4 regions of the Kineococcus sp. GCM10028916 genome follow, and region 1 is predicted to be linked to each of the others. Evidence: riboswitches for the same ligand, from Rfam matches in the RefSeq annotation. Region 1 holds a riboswitch; each other region holds the start of a gene.

Region 1 (2,192 bases):
CATCCGAGTTCCTTCTCCCAGCTCTCGGCGGCCTTGTCGAGCGCGGCCTGCGGTTCCGTGGACCCCTGGATGGCGAGCGCCAACTGGTCGACGAGGTCCTGCAACGCCTTCGGCGCACCGGCCTGGCTCGGCCAGGCCAGCGGGTCACCGTCGAGACCCTCGCGGATGACGTCGGTCGCGATGCCCGCGGCCGTGGCGTAGTCGGTGGAGTCCAGGACGGTCTTGCGCGCCGGGTCGATCCCGGAACCCGCGGTGGAGGCGAGCAGCAGGTTGTTCTCCTGGTTCGTCGCCCACTTCACGAAGGCGGCGGACTTGTCGATCTGCTGGGAGGCGCTCGAGACGCCCAGGCCGAACCCGGCGTCCAGCGCGGTGCGCGCGGTCGTGTTCTTCCCGCCCACGGGGAGCGTGACCACGCCCCACTTGTCGACGATCTTCGAGCCGGCCGGGTCCTGCGCCTTCAGCCCGAGGTCGGTCCAGGTGTCGAGCATCGCGCCCTGACCGGAGAGGAAGGCGGAGTTGGCCTGGTCGAAGCCGGTCTGCAGCGGTGTCGGCAGGGCCGCGGGGGAGACGTCGATGAGGTGCTGCAGCGCGGCCAGCCCCTCCGCCCCGTGGAACGCGGCCTTGCCGTCGGAGCCGACGAGCGTGCCGCCGTAGCCGGCGAGGCGGTTGATGAAGGAGCAACCCAGGATCATCGGGACCTGCTGACCCTCGACGATCGCGCCGTAGACGCTGCCGCCGGAGTCCTGGGTGATCTTCGCGGCGACCGCGTCGTAGTCGTCCCAGGTCTTCGGAGGTTCGACGCCGTACTTCTCGAAGACCTCGGTGTTGTAGTAGAGGACGTGGGTGTCGCCGTCGAAGGGCAGGCCGTAGCGCTTGCCGTCGATCAGGGTGTACGGGTCGTAGATCGAGGGCAGGAAGTCGTCGGTCGCGATGTCGGTGTTCGTGCCGATCCAGTCCGTGAGGTCGACCAGGGCGCCGGCGTCGACGAGCTGGCCGAGGCCGAAGTAGAAGTAGTCGAAGACGTCGAACTCCCCGTCGCCGCCCTGCACGTCCAGGATCTGCTTGCTCGTGAGCTGGTCGTAGGGGATCGCCGTGACCTCGAGCTTCCCGCCGAACTCCGCCGCGAACTTCTTGCCGAGCAGGTCCGTGAAGGCCAGCACGTGCGGCTGGTTCACCATCAGCTTGATCGTCGCCCCCTTGAGGTCGACGGCCTTCCCGGCGCTCAGGCCCGAGGAGGTGCTCTCGTCACCGCAGGCGGCCAGCGTGCCGGTGCCGGCGAGCGCGCCGAGGCCGAGGGCCCCGGAGAGGACCCGCCGGCGGGACGCGAGGAGTCGGGAGGTGCTGGCGGGCAGGAGGGTGCGACGGGGCGCGGACATGGGTGTGCTCCGGGGGGTAGGCGGACGGTGACCGTCCGTCGGGGTGCGCGAGGGCGCGGGGGAGGAGGTCGAGCGAGGTGCTGCGGGGACGCGGCGGCGGTGCTCAGACCGCGCGCGGCGTCCCCCGGCGCATCGGAGCGCCCTGGCGACACGCCATGGAGGCGGTGCGCGAGAAGTCGACGTGGAAGCGCCGGGTCAGGGTCGAGCGGGTACGGCTGATCACGCTGTTTCCTCCATCGCCCCTGGCGGGAGCACCTGCCGCTGCGCGGTGGTTGCTGTGGCGTCGTCGAGCCAGGTCTCTCGGCCACTCTGGATGGTGTTGATCGGAGACTAGCGGACCGCCGGCCCCCTTGGCGACGGTTGCCGCGGACGGCCCGGACCCGTTGTGGCGAGCTGTGCGACACTGACAGTGGTCGAGCGTTCCCTACACCGGGCGCCCGGCCCGCTGTCGAGACCGTCGCCCTGCGCGCGGGCTCCGGGGAGCGCCGCGGTCCAGTGGAAGGACCTCGCAGGCGCCCCGGGCCACACGCCGGACGTCGACCGCCGGCGGCACGGGCGGAGCACGCGAAGAGCGCGAACCCGTCGGTGCACACAGAGGACTTCCGTCGGGTGCGGGACGACCCACCCGGCGATTCCGACCAGGACGCTCGCGCGGCCGTGGGTTCACCGGTGGAGCGGACGCCGCGGGCGAGCGGAGCACCCGTGAGCACCACACCCGAAGAGAACGACGCAGCAGCAGCCGAGGGCCCGGCGACGACGCGGCCCCGCAGGCGCCGTGCCGCGAGTCGACCCGCCGGTCCGCCGGCCCACGTCGAC
Region 2 (2,192 bases), on a different contig from region 1:
AGCCCGCCGTCGGCCAGACCGAGGGAGTCGGCGAACCGGTGGGCGCAGAACCGTCCGTCGCGCACACCGATCCCGTGCTCGGCCGAGAGGAAGGCCGCGACCTCGGAGACCGAGCGACCGGGGACGGTGAAGGTCACGACCCCCACGGCGTCGTCGGGGTGCGGGCGCACGACCTCGACGCCCGTCAGGGCCGTCAGCCCGCCGACGAGCCGTTCGCGCAACGCCTCCTCGTGCGCCTCGAGCGCTCCGGGGGCCAGCGTCGCGAGCGTGCTGCAGGCCTGGGCGAGGGCGACGGCGCCGAGCACGTTCGGGGAACCCGCCTCGTGGCGGTCGGGCCCGGTGGCCCACCGCACCGCGTCGTGGCGCACGTCGAGGGTGGCGCCCCCACCCGCGAGGTAGGGATCGGCGGCGTCGAGCCAGTCGCGACGACCGACGAGCGCGCCCGCCCCGTAGGGGGCGTAGAGCTTGTGCCCGGACAGCGCGATCCAGTCGATCCCGTCGCGACCGAGGTCCACCCTGCGGTGGGGGAGCAGCTGCGCCCCGTCGACGGCGATGCGGGCGCCGGCCGCGTGCGCGGCCCGGGCCAGCCGGCGCAGCGGCAGGACCTCACCGGTCACGTTGGAGGCACCGGCGACGGCCAGCAGCGCGTACCCGCCGCGGGCGAGCTCGGCCTCCAGCAGCGTCGCGGTCTCCTCCGCGTCCGACCCGCCGCGCAGGACCGTGGTCAGGGCTGAGCGCTGCCAGGACAACAGGTTCGCGTGGTGCTCGACGTCGGCCACCAGGACCCTGGAGCCCTGCGGGACGGCCCGGGCGAGCAGGTCGAGCGCGTCGGTCGTGCTCCGGGTGAAGACGACGACGTCGTCGGGGCGCGCCCCCAGGAAGGTCCCGACCTCGGCCCGGGCCTGCTCGAACAGGGCGGTGGAGACGCGCGAGAGGTACCCGGCGCCGCGGTGGACGCTGGCGTAGTGGGGGAGGACCTGGGCGACGCGGGTGGCGACCGAGACGAGGGCGGGCGCGCTCGCGGCGTTGTCCAGGTTCGCGTAGGTGGTCGACCCGCCCTGGGCGAGCGGGACGCGGGTGTCCCTGCCGACCACGGGCAGCAGCGGCGCGACGGGCGCCGGGCATCGGAGGGGGGAGAGGGTGCTGAGCGTCACGAGAGTCTCCTGGAGGAACTGGACCCTGCCGGGAGGACCGGGATCACCCCGGCGAGGTCCGCGCTTGCCGGCGCCACTGCGGCGTCGACCAGGTCGTCACCCGGGGCACCCCGCCGCGGAGGGAGGGTTGCCGGCCAGCGAGCCGGGGCTTGTCGCTGGCGCTCATGACCTGCGGTGAGGTTGCCACGTCGGACCCCGCTGAGCAAGATCGGCGTGTCGCGAACCCGTCGGAACTCCCTCCAGAACCCCACGTGTCGGGTGGTTCCCCCGTTCGGGGGAACCCCGGAACAGCACTTGTGGATCGCATCGACCCCGGTCTACATTCGGTGAACACCATCCAGAGCGGCCGAGAGTCCTGGCTCGACGACGCCGCAGCAACCCCCCGAGCCCGGGCGAGGGTGCTAAAGCCAGGCCGATGGAGTTCGTGATGCGCCCCACCGATGTCCCTGACGCGTACCCGGTTCCGGACCGGGGCCGGCCGCGATGACGCTGGCTCCCCTCGTCGCCGCCGCGACCGGGAGGCCCACCGTCAGTTTCGAACTCTTCCCGCCCCGTTCCGAGAACGGGCGGGAGTCGCTGTGGCGCAGGCTCTCCGATCTCCTCGACACGCACCCCGACTTCGTCTCGGTCACCTTCGGGGCGGCCGGCGCGACGAAGGGACCGAGTCGGGAGCTGCTGGCCCACGTCCTGGGTTCGACGGCCGTGCCGGCGATGGCCCACCTGACGTGCGTGGGGTCCTCGCGACGTGAGGTCGTGGAAATCGCCGGCGAGTTCCTCGACGCCGGCGTCCGCAACGTCCTCGCGCTGCGGGGCGACCCGCCGGTCGGGAGCACGGACTGGACCCCGCACCCCGACGGTCTGGCGACCGCGCGGGACCTGGTCGAACTGCTCCAGGTCGCCGACCGGCGGCGCTCCGCGCTGCGGGGCGGTCGCGTCCCCGTCGACGAGGGTCCCCTGACCCTCGCCGTGGCGGCCTTCCCCCGCGGTCGCGACGCGGAACTGGCGGCCCTGCGCGCCAAGCAGGACGCCGGTGCGCAC
Region 3 (2,192 bases), on a different contig from region 1:
CCGAGCGTCCCAGGACGGCGAGGAACCCCCGCCGGGCCAGCCCCCGCCAGCAGACGACCAGCGCCACCGTGGCCACCACTGCGACGCCGATGGCGATCCACCGCGTCAGCGGATCGTCGAGACCCACCCCACACCCCCCGTGCCAGAACCGGCGCGTGGTGCGCCGGGACCACCATGGGTCACCACAGGCGGGGACGTGCCCTCTCTCAGCGGTCTCCCGGCGAACCGGCAGCACCCTCCGAGCCGGCGAGCACGTCCAGCACGGCGTCCGCGATGGCCCGGTGCCCGGCGGCGTCGGGGTGGTCGCCGTCCGCGGCGAGCAGCGTCGTCGGGTCGCCGGTCCCGTCCGGGCCGTGGAACACCGGGCGCAGGTCCACGAAGAGCGCCTCGCTCCCCACCGCGACGGCGAGGCGGTCGTCGAAGGCGTCGGTGAGGGCGACCTGGTCGTGCAGCTCGGCGGGGGTGTACTCCTGCCGGGCGACGGCACCGTCCAGCCCGACCGCCCAGTAGTCGAGGACGACGACCCGGGCCCCGGTGGCGGTGAGCTCGTCGACGGTCTCCGCCAGCGTCGCCACCACCCGCTCGATCGTCGCGTCGGTGTCGACGGCCCCGGCGGTGGAGGTGGCGAGGTCGACCTGCTGCACGAGGTCGTTGGCCCCGGCCTGCAGGAGCACGACGTCCGGCGCGCCGAGCCGGGGTCCCTCGTCCGCCGCGAGCCGGCGCAGGACCGAGTCGACGTCGGTCGAGGTCGCCCCGCCGCTGGCCCGTTGCACCACGTCGGCCCCGCCGGTCGGCGCGAGGCCGTCGGCGACCAGGTCCGGGAAGGCGGTGCAGCCGCAGACGTCCCCGGCCGGCACGGAGTCGCCCAGGGACAGCAGGCGCAGGGGCGCGGAGGACGAGGCGGCGTCGTCGGGCCCGGCGCAGGCGGCCGCGCAGACGGCCAGCAGGAGGGCGACGGTCCGGGAGGTGCGCGGGGAGCGGACCCACGGGAAGCTCACCCGCCCACTCTGGCACCGGCTCGCGCCCCGCGCTCGGGACCGGGCCCCGGTTTGCCTGGTGCGCGCCCCCGTCGTAGGTTCGCCCCAGCCATCCAGAGCGACCGAGAGACCTGGCTCGTCGACGTCGCAGCAACCACCCCGCGGGGAAGGTGCTACCGCCAGGACCGATGGGAGAACCGTTCTGTGAGCACCGTGCACGACACCGTCCTCGCCACGCCCAGCGAACCCCTCGTCCGCCGCCGGGCGGCGCTGGGGAGCTTCGTCGGCACCACCATCGAGTGGTACGACTACTACCTCTACGGCACGGCCGCGGCGATCGTCCTCGGCCCGCTGTTCTTCCCGAACGTCGGTGGCGCGGTCGGCGTGATCGCCGCGTTCGCCACCTACGCCGTGGGTTTCGCCGCCCGCCCCCTCGGCGGTGCGGTGGCCGGTCACATCGGCGACCGGGTGGGCCGCAAGGCGGTCCTCGTGGCCTCGTTGCTGGTCATGGGGATCTCGACGGCGGCCATCGGCCTGCTCCCCACCCACGACCGGATCGGGGTGTGGGCCCCGGTCCTGCTGGTCGCGGCGCGACTGCTGCAGGGTTTCTCGGCCGGAGGTGAGTGGGGCGGGGCCGTCCTGTTGTCCGTCGAGCACGCCCCCACCGGCCGGCGCGGTCTGTTCGGCGCGATCCCGCAGATGGGTTCCGCGGCCGGCATGGTCCTGGCCAGCGGGGGTTTCTGGCTCACCCGCACCCTGACCTCGAGCGAGGACTTCCTCGCCTGGGGGTGGCGGATCCCGTTCCTGGCCAGCGCCGTGCTCGTCGTCATCGGGTTGGTCATCCGCCTCAAGGTCACCGACTCCCCGGCGTTCACCGCGCTGCGCGAGGCCGACGCGACGTCGCGCCGACCCGTCGCCGAGGTGCTGGCGACGAACAAGCGCGGGGTGCTCCTGACGACCGGCATGCGGTTGGGTCAGAACGGCGCCTACGTCCTCTACACGGTGTTCGCGCTGAACTACCTGACCAACCACGTGCGCGAGGACGGGGCCGACGTCGGTCTGCTCGCCGTGCTGGTCGCCTCGGTCCTCAGCCTCGCCGCCACCCCGTTGTGGGGCCTGCTCTCGGACCGGGTGGGTCGCAAACCCGTCTACCTGTTCGGGTCGGTCCTCACCGCGGTGTTCACGGTGCCCGCGTTCCTGCTGCTGGACACGGGG
Region 4 (2,192 bases), on a different contig from region 1:
CCAGTTGTTCGCGGTCGATGGCCTTGGACAGGGCCTGGCGGACGCGTTCGTCCTGGAAGACCGGCCGCGACTCGTTGGGGAAGAAGTTGTAGGGGATGCCCGGGTTCGCGCGACGTTCGGTCCAGAAACCGCCGCCGTCGAACTGCGGGAGGTCCTGCGCGGAGATCGCCGTCGTCGCGTCGATCTGACCCGACTGCAGCGACCCGGTGCGCACGCTCGCCTCGGGGACCACCTGGTAGGTGATCGTGTCGAGGTAGGCGTCACCACTGTGCTTCGAACCCGTCGGGGCCCAGGCGTACCCGGTGCGCTTCTTCAGCACGACCTCGCTGTCCTTCGTGTACTTCCCGACCACGAAGGGACCGGATCCGACGAGAGTCGTTCCATCGCAACGGGTCGCGGGATCAGCGGTGGTCGTCGCGACGGAGAGCAGACCGAGGCTCATCGTCGACGTCGCCTGCAGGAACTGCGCGCTCGGCTGCGAGAACGTCACGACGGCCGTCCGCGCGTCCGGCGTCTGCGTCCCGGTGTAGCCCGCGAGGTAGGCCGAGGCCAACGACGCCTTCGCCCCGAGCGCGACGATGCCGTCGAGGTTCGCCTTGACCGCCGCGGAGTCGAGCGGCGTCCCGTCGGAGAACGTGGCGCCCTCACGCAGGTGGAACGTGAACGTCCTCGCGTCGGGGCTGACCTCCCAGCTCTGGGCCAGCCACGGCTGGACCTGACCGTCGAGGTCCTGGACCGTGAGGGAGTCGACGAGCTGGCGACCGACGTTCAGGGCGTCGTTGTTGCCGACCTGCTGCGGGTCGATGCACCCGGAGTCGACCTGGATGGCGAAGGTGAGGTTCCCGCCGGCGACGGGCTCACCGTCGGCGGCGGCACTGCCGTCGTCCTGGCTCCCGCCACCGCAGGCGGTGAGGGCGAACAACGCGACGAGGGCGACGGCGGACAAGGGCGTGCGGGTGCGCAAGGGTTCTCCAGGCTGAGGGGTACGTCGACGACACGTCCGGCCTGCGGCGGGGACGCGGGGTGACCGGTACGTTCCCGGTCAGCGGGGGTGCTGGGTCAGCGACAGCCGGTGGAACCGGTGAGGCAGAAGTCGACGATGCGCCTCAGGACGGCGACGTGGGACGTCTTGTTCACTGCGCTCCTCCATCGTTCCTGGCGGAAGCACCCGCGCCCGTTGCCGGGGGGTTGCTGCGACGTCGTCGAGCCAGGTCTCTCAGCCGCTCTGGATGGTGTTCTGCAGGAATCATAGGGACCCCCTGCCGGAATCTCAACCCGGCCGGGCGGGTCGGTGGGAACCCGGGCCGAACGAGCGCCGCCCTCCTGACCTCGGGGGGTCAGGAGGGCGGCGCTCGTCCAGCGGGGATCCGGTCGGGCGGGGGCCTCAGCTCGTCGCGACGGCGTGCGCGGGGAGTTCCGCGCGGACGGTGCGGGCGGCCTCGACGAGGTTGCGCAGCGACTCGGTGGTCTCGGCGTAGCCACGGGTCTTGAGGCCGCAGTCCGGGTTCACCCAGACCTGGCGGGCCGGGACCGCGGCGACGGCGGCGCGCAGCAACCCGACGACCTCCTCGGTCGAGGGAACGCGCGGCGAGTGGATGTCGTAGACCCCCGGCCCGATGCCCCGCGCGAAACCGGCACGCGCGATGTCGCCGAGGACCTCCATGCGCGACCGTGCCGCCTCGATGCTCGTGACGTCCGCGTCGAGGCCGTCGATCGCGTCGATGACCTCGCCGAACTCCGAGTAGCAGAGGTGGGTGTGGATCTGCGTCGCGTCGGCGGCACCGGCCGTCGCCAGGCGGAACGAGTTCACCGACCAGTCCAGGTAGGCGGGCTGGTCCTGGGTGCGCAGGGGCAGCAGCTCGCGCAGAGCGGGTTCGTCGACCTGGACGATCCCGATGCCGGCGGCCTCGAGGTCGCTGACCTCGTCGCGCAGCGCCAGGGCGACCTGGCGGGCGGTGTCGCCCAGCGGCTGGTCGTCGCGGACGAAGGACCAGGCGAGGATCGTCACCGGGCCGGTCAGCATGCCCTTGACGGGCTTCGCCGTGCGCGTCCTCGTGTACCGGCTCCAGGGCACCGTGATCGGCGCCGGGCGCACGACGTCGCCCCAGAGGATGGGCGGGCGCACGCACCGCGACCCGTAGGACTGGACCCAGCCGTGGGCGGTGACGGCGAACCCGTCGAGCTGCTCGGCG

What was found. Region 1 has a riboswitch for S-adenosylmethionine ahead of ACFQ46_RS15605 (ABC transporter substrate-binding protein). Riboswitches for the same ligand answer to the same signal wherever they lie in the genome.
Region 2: another riboswitch for S-adenosylmethionine. It lies ahead of ACFQ46_RS09285 (aminotransferase class V-fold PLP-dependent enzyme); the one in region 1 lies ahead of ACFQ46_RS15605 (ABC transporter substrate-binding protein).
Region 3: another riboswitch for S-adenosylmethionine. It lies ahead of ACFQ46_RS06705 (MFS transporter); the one in region 1 lies ahead of ACFQ46_RS15605 (ABC transporter substrate-binding protein).
Region 4: another riboswitch for S-adenosylmethionine. It lies ahead of ACFQ46_RS09270 (ABC transporter substrate-binding protein); the one in region 1 lies ahead of ACFQ46_RS15605 (ABC transporter substrate-binding protein).

What each region holds. Positions count from the first base shown of each region.
Region 1 is NZ_JBHTFM010000016.1:380,018-382,209, reverse strand. Features, by position in the region: gene ACFQ46_RS15605 (ABC transporter substrate-binding protein) at 1-1,376, opposite strand, end outside; gene ACFQ46_RS15610 (carbohydrate ABC transporter permease) at 1-3, opposite strand, end outside; SAM riboswitch class I at 1,607-1,696, opposite strand.
Region 2 is NZ_JBHTFM010000006.1:446,261-448,452, reverse strand. Features, by position in the region: gene ACFQ46_RS09285 (aminotransferase class V-fold PLP-dependent enzyme) at 1-1,154, opposite strand, end outside; SAM riboswitch class IV at 1,210-1,324, opposite strand; SAM riboswitch class I at 1,485-1,576, shown strand; gene ACFQ46_RS09280 (methylenetetrahydrofolate reductase) at 1,638-2,192, shown strand, end outside.
Region 3 is NZ_JBHTFM010000003.1:863,961-866,152, forward strand. Features, by position in the region: gene ACFQ46_RS06695 (alpha/beta hydrolase) at 1-127, opposite strand, end outside; gene ACFQ46_RS06700 (SGNH/GDSL hydrolase family protein) at 207-998, opposite strand; SAM riboswitch class I at 1,084-1,172, shown strand; gene ACFQ46_RS06705 (MFS transporter) at 1,182-2,192, shown strand, end outside.
Region 4 is NZ_JBHTFM010000006.1:442,154-444,345, forward strand. Features, by position in the region: gene ACFQ46_RS09270 (ABC transporter substrate-binding protein) at 1-964, opposite strand, end outside; SAM riboswitch class I at 1,144-1,236, opposite strand; gene metE (5-methyltetrahydropteroyltriglutamate--homocysteine S-methyltransferase) at 1,385-2,192, opposite strand, start outside.